Variovorax terrae: one gene and its partners. The protein of the gene in region 1 interacts with the protein of each later gene in a pairwise test. Links are inferred from orthologs where the notes say so. Each region holds a gene or a part of one and is shown in the gene's direction. Other genes may lie near its edges.

The links.
Region 2: the proteins of MMF98_RS19550 (region 1) and ftsZ interact in binary tests that used the Escherichia coli proteins (3 or more experiments, as listed by UniProt). The link is inferred for Variovorax terrae from one-to-one orthologs.
Region 3: the proteins of MMF98_RS19550 (region 1) and MMF98_RS10115 interact in binary tests that used the Escherichia coli proteins (3 or more experiments, as listed by UniProt). The link is inferred for Variovorax terrae from one-to-one orthologs.

The regions. Positions count from the first base shown.
Region 1 is NZ_JALGBI010000003.1:39,153-42,179, reverse strand. What follows is about bases 87-2,961. They hold MMF98_RS19550 (rod shape-determining protein), read left to right. Parts: upstream 87-939; coding sequence 940-1,983; downstream 1,984-2,961. Other genes in these bases: mreC (rod shape-determining protein MreC), read left to right, coding at 2,066-2,961; gatC (Asp-tRNA(Asn)/Glu-tRNA(Gln) amidotransferase subunit GatC), read right to left, coding at 428-727; gatA (Asp-tRNA(Asn)/Glu-tRNA(Gln) amidotransferase subunit GatA), read right to left, coding at 87-431. Outside these bases: more of gatA, read right to left, coding at 1-86; more of mreC, read left to right, coding at 2,962-2,989; rod shape-determining protein MreD, read left to right, coding at 3,009-3,027. UniProt on the Escherichia coli protein: Forms membrane-associated dynamic filaments that are essential for cell shape determination. Acts by regulating cell wall synthesis and cell elongation, and thus cell shape.
Region 2 is NZ_JALGBI010000001.1:451,642-454,717, forward strand. What follows is about bases 23-2,946. They hold ftsZ (cell division protein FtsZ), read left to right. Parts: upstream 23-831; coding sequence 832-2,061; downstream 2,062-2,946. Other genes in these bases: ftsA (cell division protein FtsA), read left to right, coding at 23-688; lpxC (UDP-3-O-acyl-N-acetylglucosamine deacetylase), read left to right, coding at 2,254-2,946. Outside these bases: more of ftsA, read left to right, coding at 1-22; more of lpxC, read left to right, coding at 2,947-3,076. UniProt on the Escherichia coli protein: Essential cell division protein that forms a contractile ring structure (Z ring) at the future cell division site. The regulation of the ring assembly controls the timing and the location of cell division.
Region 3 is NZ_JALGBI010000001.1:2,141,955-2,145,093, reverse strand. The notes cover bases 107-3,093. They hold MMF98_RS10115 (helix-turn-helix domain-containing protein), read left to right. Parts: upstream 107-1,107; coding sequence 1,108-2,079; downstream 2,080-3,093. Other genes in these bases: ispG (flavodoxin-dependent (E)-4-hydroxy-3-methylbut-2-enyl-diphosphate synthase), read left to right, coding at 2,079-3,093; pilW (type IV pilus biogenesis/stability protein PilW), read left to right, coding at 279-1,115; rlmN (dual-specificity RNA methyltransferase RlmN), read left to right, coding at 107-275. Also shown: more of rlmN, read left to right, coding at 1-106; more of ispG, read left to right, coding at 3,094-3,139.

The DNA.
Region 1 (3,027 bases):
CGCACCGGCTTGAAGGCCGAGTTCTCGTTGGCCGAGCCCATCGCGAACTCGTCGCAGTTGAGCTTTCCGAGCGTGACCATGCCGGCCTCCGCCAGCTTGCGCACCACCGTGCTGTCGAACGGCGAGCGGTAGCCCTCCAGCATCTTCGAGCCGGCGGTGGTGGGAAAGTCGGTGGTGACGAAGATGTCCTTGTGCGCCAGCGGCACGCCCTCGAGCGCGCCGGCCGTGCCCGCGGCGATGCGCGCATCGGCCGCACGCGCCTGCGCCAGCGTGGCGTCTTCGTTCGTCGCGAGAAAGGCGCCCAGCGCCTCGTGCGTCTTCATGCGCGCGAGAAAGTGCTGCGCCGTCTCGACGGCGGAGACCTCGCGCCCGCGCAGCTTCGCGGCGAGCTGCGCCACGCCCAGTTCATGCAGTGCCCGGCCGGTGCTCATTCGATCACCTTCGGCACGAGGAACAGGCCGCGTTCGACCGCGGGCGCGCTTCGCTGGTTGGCTTCGCGCTGGTCGGGCTCGCTTGCCACATCGTCCCGCAGGCGCAGCGCGATGTCCTGGATGGCGGCCACCGGATGCGCCAGCGGCTCGATGCCGGTGGTATCCACAGCGCGCATCTGCTCCACGATGTCGAAGAAGCCGTTGATTTGCGTGAGCATGCGCTCGCTTTCGCTGGGGCTCAGCTCCAGCCGCGCCAGATGGGCGATGCGCCCGATATCGGAAGAAGTCAGTGACATGACGGGTGATGAGTCGAAACCGGGTGTAACCAGCGCCTTTTAGAGTGCTGCCCGACAAGTTATTCACAGGGGATGGGGTATTATCCCGCCTTTGACGCAACGGCTGCAAAACAGCCGGTATTTGCACCAAAAATGACGATTTCGCCCCCCTGCTGACCCATTTCACATGGCGACGGCCCGCCGAAGCGCAGGCCGTGCCCGAGAGGACTGTAATGTTTGGAGCATTCCGTCGGTACTTCTCCACCGACCTTGCCATCGACCTTGGTACTGCCAACACCCTGATTTTCGTCCGCGACAAAGGCATCGTTCTCGATGAGCCTTCGGTCGTCGCCATCCGCCACGAAGGCGGCCCCCAGGGCAAGAAAACCATCCAGGCCGTCGGCCACGAGGCCAAGGCCATGCTCGGCAAGGTGCCGGGCAACATCGAGGCGATCCGCCCGATGAAGGACGGCGTGATCGCCGACTTCACCGTCACCGAGCAGATGCTCAAGCAATTCATCAAGATGGTGCATCCGCGCGGCGTGCTCAAGCCCAGCCCGCGCATCATCATCTGCGTGCCCTGCGGCTCGACCCAGGTCGAGCGCCGCGCGATCCGCGAATCCGCCCTGGGCGCGGGCGCTTCCGAGGTCTACCTGATCGAGGAGCCGATGGCCGCCGCGATCGGCGCCGGCCTGCCGGTGAGCGAGGCCAGCGGCTCGATGGTGGTGGACATCGGCGGCGGCACCACCGAGGTCGGCGTGATCTCGCTCGGCGGCATGGTCTACAAGGGCAGCGTGCGGGTGGGCGGCGACCGCTTCGACGACGCCATCATCAACTACATCCGCCGCAACTACGGCATGCTGATCGGCGAGCCCACGGCCGAGGCCATCAAGAAGAACATCGGCTCCGCCTTTCCCGGCTCCGAGGTCAAGGAGATGGAAGTCAAGGGCCGCAACCTCAGCGAGGGTGTGCCGCGCTCCTTCACGATCTCCAGCAACGAGATCCTCGAGGCGCTGACCGACCCGCTCAACAACATCGTCTCGGCCGTCAAGAACGCGCTGGAGCAGACCCCGCCCGAGCTCGGTGCCGACATCGCCGAACGCGGCATGATGCTCACCGGCGGCGGTGCGCTGCTGCGCGACCTCGACCGCCTGCTGGCCGAGGAAACTGGCCTGCCGGTGCTGGTGGCCGAGGACCCGCTAACCTGCGTGGTGCGCGGCTGCGGCATTGCACTCGAGCGCATGGAGCGCATGGGCAGCATCTTTACCTCGGAGTGACGTGAAGCCAGTCCACCGGCCGCGGCCCCGCCACTTCGTGGCGATGCCCGGCCCGGCCGCCGGTTGACTGGAGAGGACCACCATGCCATTGGGCACCCTGGACCGCACGCCCCCGCCCTTCTTCAAGCAGGGCCCGTCGGCCCTGTCCAAACTGATGTTCTTCAGCGCGCTGGCGCTGCTGCTGATGGTGGCCGATGCGCGCTTTCGCGTCACGCAGCCGCTGCGCGCGGCGGTGGCCACCGTGCTCTATCCGATTCAATGGCTGGCCCTGCGCCCGGTGCAACTCGCGCGCCAGGGCGGCAGCTATTTCGAGGCGCTGCAAAGCGCCCAGGGCGAGGAACAGGCGGCGCGCCGCAAGCTGGCCCTGCAGTCGCAGCGCGCCAACCAGGTCGAGCAGCTGGCGCAGGAGAACGAGCGCCTGCGCAAGCTGCTGGCCCTGCGCGAGCAGGTGACCACGCCGGCCCAGGCCGCCGAGGTGCTGTACGACGCGGCCGACCCCTACACCCGCAAGGTGATCATCGACAAGGGGCTGGCCCAGGGCATCGAGGCCGGCTCGCCGGTGCTCGACGAGTCCGGCGTGCTGGGGCAGGTCACGCGCGTGCATCCGCTGGTCAGCGAGGTCACGCTGGTGATCGACCGCGACCAGGCCATCCCCGTGCTGAACACCCGCACCGGCGCGCGCAGCGTGGCCTACGGCGACCCGACCGGCCTGGCCGGCGGCGGGCTGGAGCTGCGCTTCATGGCCGGCAATGCCGACGTGCAGTCGGGCGACCTGCTCACCACCAGCGGCGTGGACGGCGTCTACCCGCCGGGCCTGCCGGTGGCCAAGGTGGACAAGGTGGAGCGCCGCGCCGACTCGGCCTTTGCCCGCATCCACTGCGTGCCGCAGGCGCTGGTGCAGGGCGCGCGCTACGTCATGGTGCTGAGCCCGGTGTCGGCGCAGATTCCCGAGCGCCCGCCGGGCGATGCCGCGCGCGAAACGGCGCGCAAGGGCCCGCGCAAATGAACCGCACCGGAGGCACGCCATGATCATGCGACCGGGCC
Region 2 (3,076 bases), on another replicon or contig:
CCAGCTCATGCTCAACCCGCTGGCCTCGAGCCTGGCGGTTCTGACCGAGGACGAGCGCGAGCTCGGCGTGGCGCTGGTGGACATCGGCGCCGGCACCACCGACGTGGCGATCTTCACCAACGGCGCGATCCGCCATACGGCCGTGATCCCGATCGCGGGCGACCTGATCACCAGCGACATCGCGATGGCGCTGCGCACGCCTACCAAGGACGCCGAGGACATCAAGGTCGAGGCCGGCTACGCCAAGCAGCTGCTGGCCGACCCCGAGCAGCAGGTGGAAGTGCCGGGCCTGGGCGACCGCGGCCCGCGCATGCTGAGCAAGCAGGCGCTGGCCGGCGTGATCGAACCGCGCATCGAGGAGATCTTCTCGCTGGTGCAGCAGGTGGTGCGCGAATCGGGCTACGAGGAAGTGCTGTCCTCGGGCATCGTGCTCACTGGCGGCAGCGCCGTGATGCCGGGCATGGTGGAGCTGGGCGAGGACATCTTCCTCAAGCCGGTGCGCCGCGGCATCCCGAAGTATGCGAGCGCGCTGTCGGACATGGTGGCCCAGCCGCGCGCGGCCACCGTGATGGGCCTGCTCGAGGAGGCGCGCCTGGCGCGCCTGCGCGGTTTCAAGGTGGCGCAGAAGAACGGCTCCATGAAAACCGCCATGGGCCGCGTCAAGGACTGGTTCGTGGGGAACTTCTGACCATGAAACACAAACTCTGGCTCGCGCGCGGCAGCCCTCACTGGCGATGGCGGTGCACCGATCCGCCGTCATGAACGTTCATGACGCACCCCAACGCAATTACATGGCAACTGCACTATTCAGGAAAAATCAGGAGTAAGAACATGAGCATCGAAATGATTGAAGTAGAGGAATTCAATTTGGGCACCCAGATCAAGGTGATCGGCGTGGGCGGCGGCGGCGGCAACGCGGTCGGGCACATGATCGAGCGCCATGTGCAGGGTGTGGAATTCATCTGCGCCAACACCGACGCGCAGGCCCTGGCCCGCAGCTCCTCGCACAAGACCATCCAGCTCGGCCAGAGCGGCCTGGGCGCCGGCAGCAAGCCCGACAAGGGCCGCGACGCGGCGGAAGCGGCGGCGGACGACATCCGCGAGGCCATCGACGGCGCGCACATGCTGTTCATCACCGCCGGCATGGGCGGCGGCACCGGCACCGGCGCCGCACCGGTGATCGCGCGCATCGCCAAGGAGATGGGCATCCTCACCGTGGGCGTGGTCACCAAGCCGTTCGACTGGGAAGGCGGCCGCCGCATGACCAATGCCGACAACGGCCTGGCCGAGCTCGAGGCCAACGTCGATTCGCTGATCGTGGTGCTCAACGAGAAGCTGCTCGAGGTGCTGGGCGACGACATCACCCAGGACGAGGCCTTCGCCCATGCCAACGACGTGCTCAAGAACGCCGTGGGCGGCATCGCCGAGATCATCAACGTGCCCGGCCATGTGAACGTCGACTTCGAGGACGTGCGCACCGTGATGGGCGAACCCGGCAAGGCCATGATGGGCACGGCCGTGGCGGCCGGCCCGGACCGCGCGCGCATCGCTGCCGAGCAGGCCGTGGCCTGCCCGCTGCTCGAAGGCATCGACCTGTCGGGCGCCAAGGGCGTGCTGGTGCTGATCACCGCGGCCAAGGGTTCGCTGAAGCTCAGCGAGTCCAAGCTCGCGATGAACACCATCCGCGCCTATGCCTCGCCCGACGCGCATGTGATCTACGGCACGGCCTACGACGACGACCTCGGCGACGAGATCCGCGTGACCGTGGTGGCCACCGGCCTGTCGCGCCAGGGCGCGCGCCGCACCGCGCCGCCGCTGCAGGTGCTGCGCACCGGCACCGACAACGTGCCGTTCCATGTGCCGACCGTCAACGCGACCGTCGGCGGTCCCGGCGCGGCGGCGATGGGGGGCGGCATGGCCCAGCCCGACTACAACGGCATGGCCGTGCCCAGCGTGTGGCGCACCAACCGCACCCAGGCGGCGGCCAAGGTCGACGCGCTGGCCTCGGGCGGCATGGACGACTTCGAGATCCCGGCCTTCCTGCGCAAGCAGGCGGATTGATCGACCACCCCCGAAGCGGCCTGCGGCCGCTTCCCCCTCGAGGGGGCGCCACCAGCGGCCCGGCATAGCCGGTTCCGCGGTGGCCGCGAACGGGCCGCGCTGCGCGGGCCCTTGGGGCGGCAATGGTGTGGATAGCCAGAATCCATCTAGCTGAGCGCTGCAGACAGCGCTCTCCCGAATAAAATCATGGGCATGCTCCAGCAACGCACCCTCAAATCCCTGACCAAGGCCGTCGGCGTCGGCCTGCACAGCGGCCAGCGGGTGGAGCTCACGCTGCGGCCCGCGCAGCCGGACACGGGCATCGTGTTCCGGCGCGTGGACCTGCCCGAGCCGGTGGACATTCCGATCTCGGCGCTGGCGGTCAACGACACGCGCCTGGCCTCCACCATCTCGATGGGCGGCGCCAAGGTGCAGACGGTCGAGCACCTGATGTCGGCATTCGCCGGGCTCGGCATCGACAACCTCTACGTGGACATCACCGCCGAGGAGGTGCCGATCCTGGACGGCTCGGCGGCGTCGTTCGTGTTCCTGCTGCAAAGCGCCGGCATCGAGCTGCAGAAGGCGCCCCGGCGCTTCATTCGCGTGACCCGGCCGGTCGAGGTGCGCGAGGGGCAGGGCGACCACCTCAAGTGGGCCCGGCTCGATCCGTACCACGGCTACAAGCTCAGCTTCGAGATCGATTTCGCGCACCGCGTGGTCGACTCCACCGGCCAGCGCGTGGAGTTCGACCTGAGCTCGGGCTCCTACACGCGCGACATCGCGCGCGCGCGTACCTTCGGCTTCACCAAGGACCTGGAGATGATGCGCGCCAACGGCCTGGCCCTGGGCGGCGGGCTGGACAACGCCATCGTGATGGACGACTACAAGGTGCTCAACAGCGACGGCCTGCGCTACGACGACGAGTTCGTCAAGCACAAGATCCTCGACGCCATGGGCGACCTCTATCTGATCGGCAAGCCGCTGCTGGCGGCCTACAGCGCCTTCCGCTCCGGCCACGCGCTCAACAACAAGCTGC
Region 3 (3,139 bases), on another replicon or contig:
TGTCGTGCAAGTTCAACCTGATTCCCTTCAATCCTTTTCCCGCCTCCGGACTGACGCGCTCGCCCCACAGCCGCGTGGTGGCATTCGCCAAAATCCTCAGTGATGCTGGTATCGTGACGACCGTGCGCAAAACCCGCGGCGACGATATCGATGCCGCTTGCGGCCAGCTCGCCGGGGACGTGAAAGACCGCACCCGCGTGGGCGAACGCATCACTAGGCAGCGCACCGTGATGTTGAAACCGGCCGGCGCACTGGCCGCTACCAAGGAGAGCTGAGGCATGAAAAGGTCCGCTGTGGGGTGGGAGCACGCCAGGCAATGGTTTTTCTGGGCATGGCTGGCCGCCGTCTCGCTGGGAGGGCTGGCGGGCTGCGCGTCCCATTCCTCGGGGCCGGGCGCCTCTGACAGCCACGCCGACCTGGTGACGAACTCCGACGAGCCCGAGGCCCGCAAGCGTGCGCGCATCCGCCTGGAGCTGGCCACCGGCTATTTCGAGCAGGGCCAGACCACAGTGGCGCTGGACGAGCTCAAGCAGGCGATCGCCACCGACCCCAGCTTTGCCGACGCCTACAGCCTGCGCGGCCTGGTCTACATGCGCCTGAACGACGCGCGCATGGCGGAAGACAGCTTTCGCCGGGCCATTTCGCTGAATCCGCGCGATGCCAATGCCCTGCACAACTACGGCTGGCTGATGTGCCAGCAGGCCCGCTACAGCGAGGCCGACCAGGCATTCGCCCAGGTCCTGACCAACCCCACCTACGGCGACCGGGCCAAGACCCTGATGACCCAGGGCCTGTGCCAGGCCCGGGCCGGCAAGCGCGAGGAGGCCGAGCGCAGCCTGTCGCGCGCCTACGAGCTCGACGCCGCCAACCCGGTGACCGGCTACAACCTGGCCCTGCTGTTGTACCAGCGCAGCGAATTCACGCGCGCCCAGTTCTACATCCGGCGCCTGAACAACAGCGAACTGGCCAATGCCGAGTCGCTGTGGCTGGGCGTCAAGGTGGAGCGACGCATGGAGAACCGTGAAGCCATGCAGCAACTGGTGGAGCAGCTCAAGAAGCGCTATCCCCAATCGAAGGAACTCGCGGCGTACGATCGGGGGACTTTCGATGAATGAGTCTGCTGCCTCGATGGCGGACCCGTCCGCAGCCCTGACGCCGGTGATGGAATCCGCCGTGGCGGCGGGGGCGCTGCTGCGCCAGGCGCGGGAAGCCGCGGGCCTGCATATCGCCGCGCTGGCGGTGTCGCTCAAGGTGCCGGTGAAGAAACTGGAGGCGCTGGAAGCGGGCCGCCTCGACCTGCTGCCCGACGCCGTGTTCGTTCGCGCCCTGGCGTCCAGCGTCTGCCGCACGCTCAAGGCCGACCCTGCGCCCATTCTGGACCGGCTGCCGCAACTGGGCGCGCCGCTGCTGAAGCTCGATCAGTCCGGCCTCAACGCGCCTTACCGCGCGCCCAGCGATGCCCCGCGCCCCAGCCTGTGGGGCTCGCTGTCGCGGCCGGGCCTGCTGGCCGTGCTGGCCTTGCTGCTGGCGGCCCTGGTGTTGCTGCTCCTGCCTGCCATGCCGGCGCCGCGCGATGAGCCGCCTGTGGCGGCCGCGGTGCCCGAGCAGCCGCTGCCGGCCGTGGCGGACTCCGCCGCTGCGGCGGCGGCAGCGCTCCCTGCCGCGGCCCGGCTCCCCGATGAAGCCGAGGCCGGCGCGGGGCAGTCCAAACTCCCGGCAGCGGCCACGCCTGCTGCGCCCGCCGTTGCGGCGGCCTCTACGGCGGGTGCTCCGCTGCCATCGGCGTCTGCGGCCGTCGCCGCGCCGCCGGCCGTCGCCGCGGCCGCCATGCCCGCAGCAACCTCCGGCATCGTGGTGTTCAAGGCCCGCGGCGAGTCCTGGGTCGAGGTCACCGATGCCAAGGGCACGGTGCCGCTGCGCAGGATCATGGCGTCCGGCGAGACCGTCGGCGCCTCCGGTGCGCTGCCGCTGTCCGTCATCGTCGGCCGGGCCGACTCCACCCAGGTGGAAGTGCGCGGCAAGCCGCTGGATCTCGTGCCCCTGGCCCGCGACAACGTGGCACGTTTCGAGGTGAAGTGATGGAACCCTGCCTGCCCATCGAACCGGCAGCGCCCAAGGCGCGGCGCTCCCGCCAGTCCAGCGTGGCCTGGGGTTCCCGTGTCGTCACGGTCGGCGGCGATGCGCCCGTGCGCGTGCAGTCCATGACCAACACCGACACGGTGGACGCCATCGGCACCGCCATCCAGGTCAAAGAGCTCGCGATCGCGGGTTCCGAGATGGTTCGCATCACCGTCAACACGCCCGAGGCCGCCGCCCAGGTGCCCTACATCCGCGAGCAGCTCGACCGCATGGGCATCGACGTGCCGCTGATCGGCGACTTCCACTACAACGGCCACCGCCTGCTGACCGACTACCCGGCCTGCGCCGAGGCGCTGAGCAAGTACCGCATCAACCCCGGCAACGTGGGCAAGGGCGACAAGAAGGACCGCCAGTTCGGCCAGATGATCGAAGCCGCGGTGCGCTGGAACAAGCCGGTGCGCATCGGCGTCAACTGGGGCAGCCTCGACCAGGAGCTGCTGGCCAGCCTGATGGACACCAACAGCCAGCGCGCCGAGCCCTGGGACGCCAAGTCGGTGATGTACGAGGCGCTGATCACCTCGGCCATCGACTCCGCCAAACTCGCCGAATCGATGGGCATGGACGGCCGCCAGATCATCCTGAGCTGCAAGGTCAGCGGCGTGCAGGACCTGATCTCGGTCTACCGCGAGCTGGCCCGCCGTTGCGACTATGCGCTGCACCTGGGCCTGACCGAGGCCGGCATGGGTACCAAGGGCACGGCGGCGTCGTCGGTGGCGCTCGGCATCCTGCTGCAGGAAGGCATCGGCGACACCATCCGCGTCTCGCTCACGCCGCAGCCGGGCGAATCGCGCACGCAGGAAGTGGTGATCGCCTCCGAGATTCTGCAGGCCCTGGGCCTGCGCAGCTTCGTGCCCAGCGTCACGGCCTGCCCGGGCTGCGGCCGCACCACCAGCACCACCTTCCAGGAACTGGCCAAGCAGATCGACGACTACCTGCGCGCGCAGATGCCGGTCTGGCGCGCCAAGTACCCGGGCGTCGAGAAGATGAAGGTGGCCGTGAT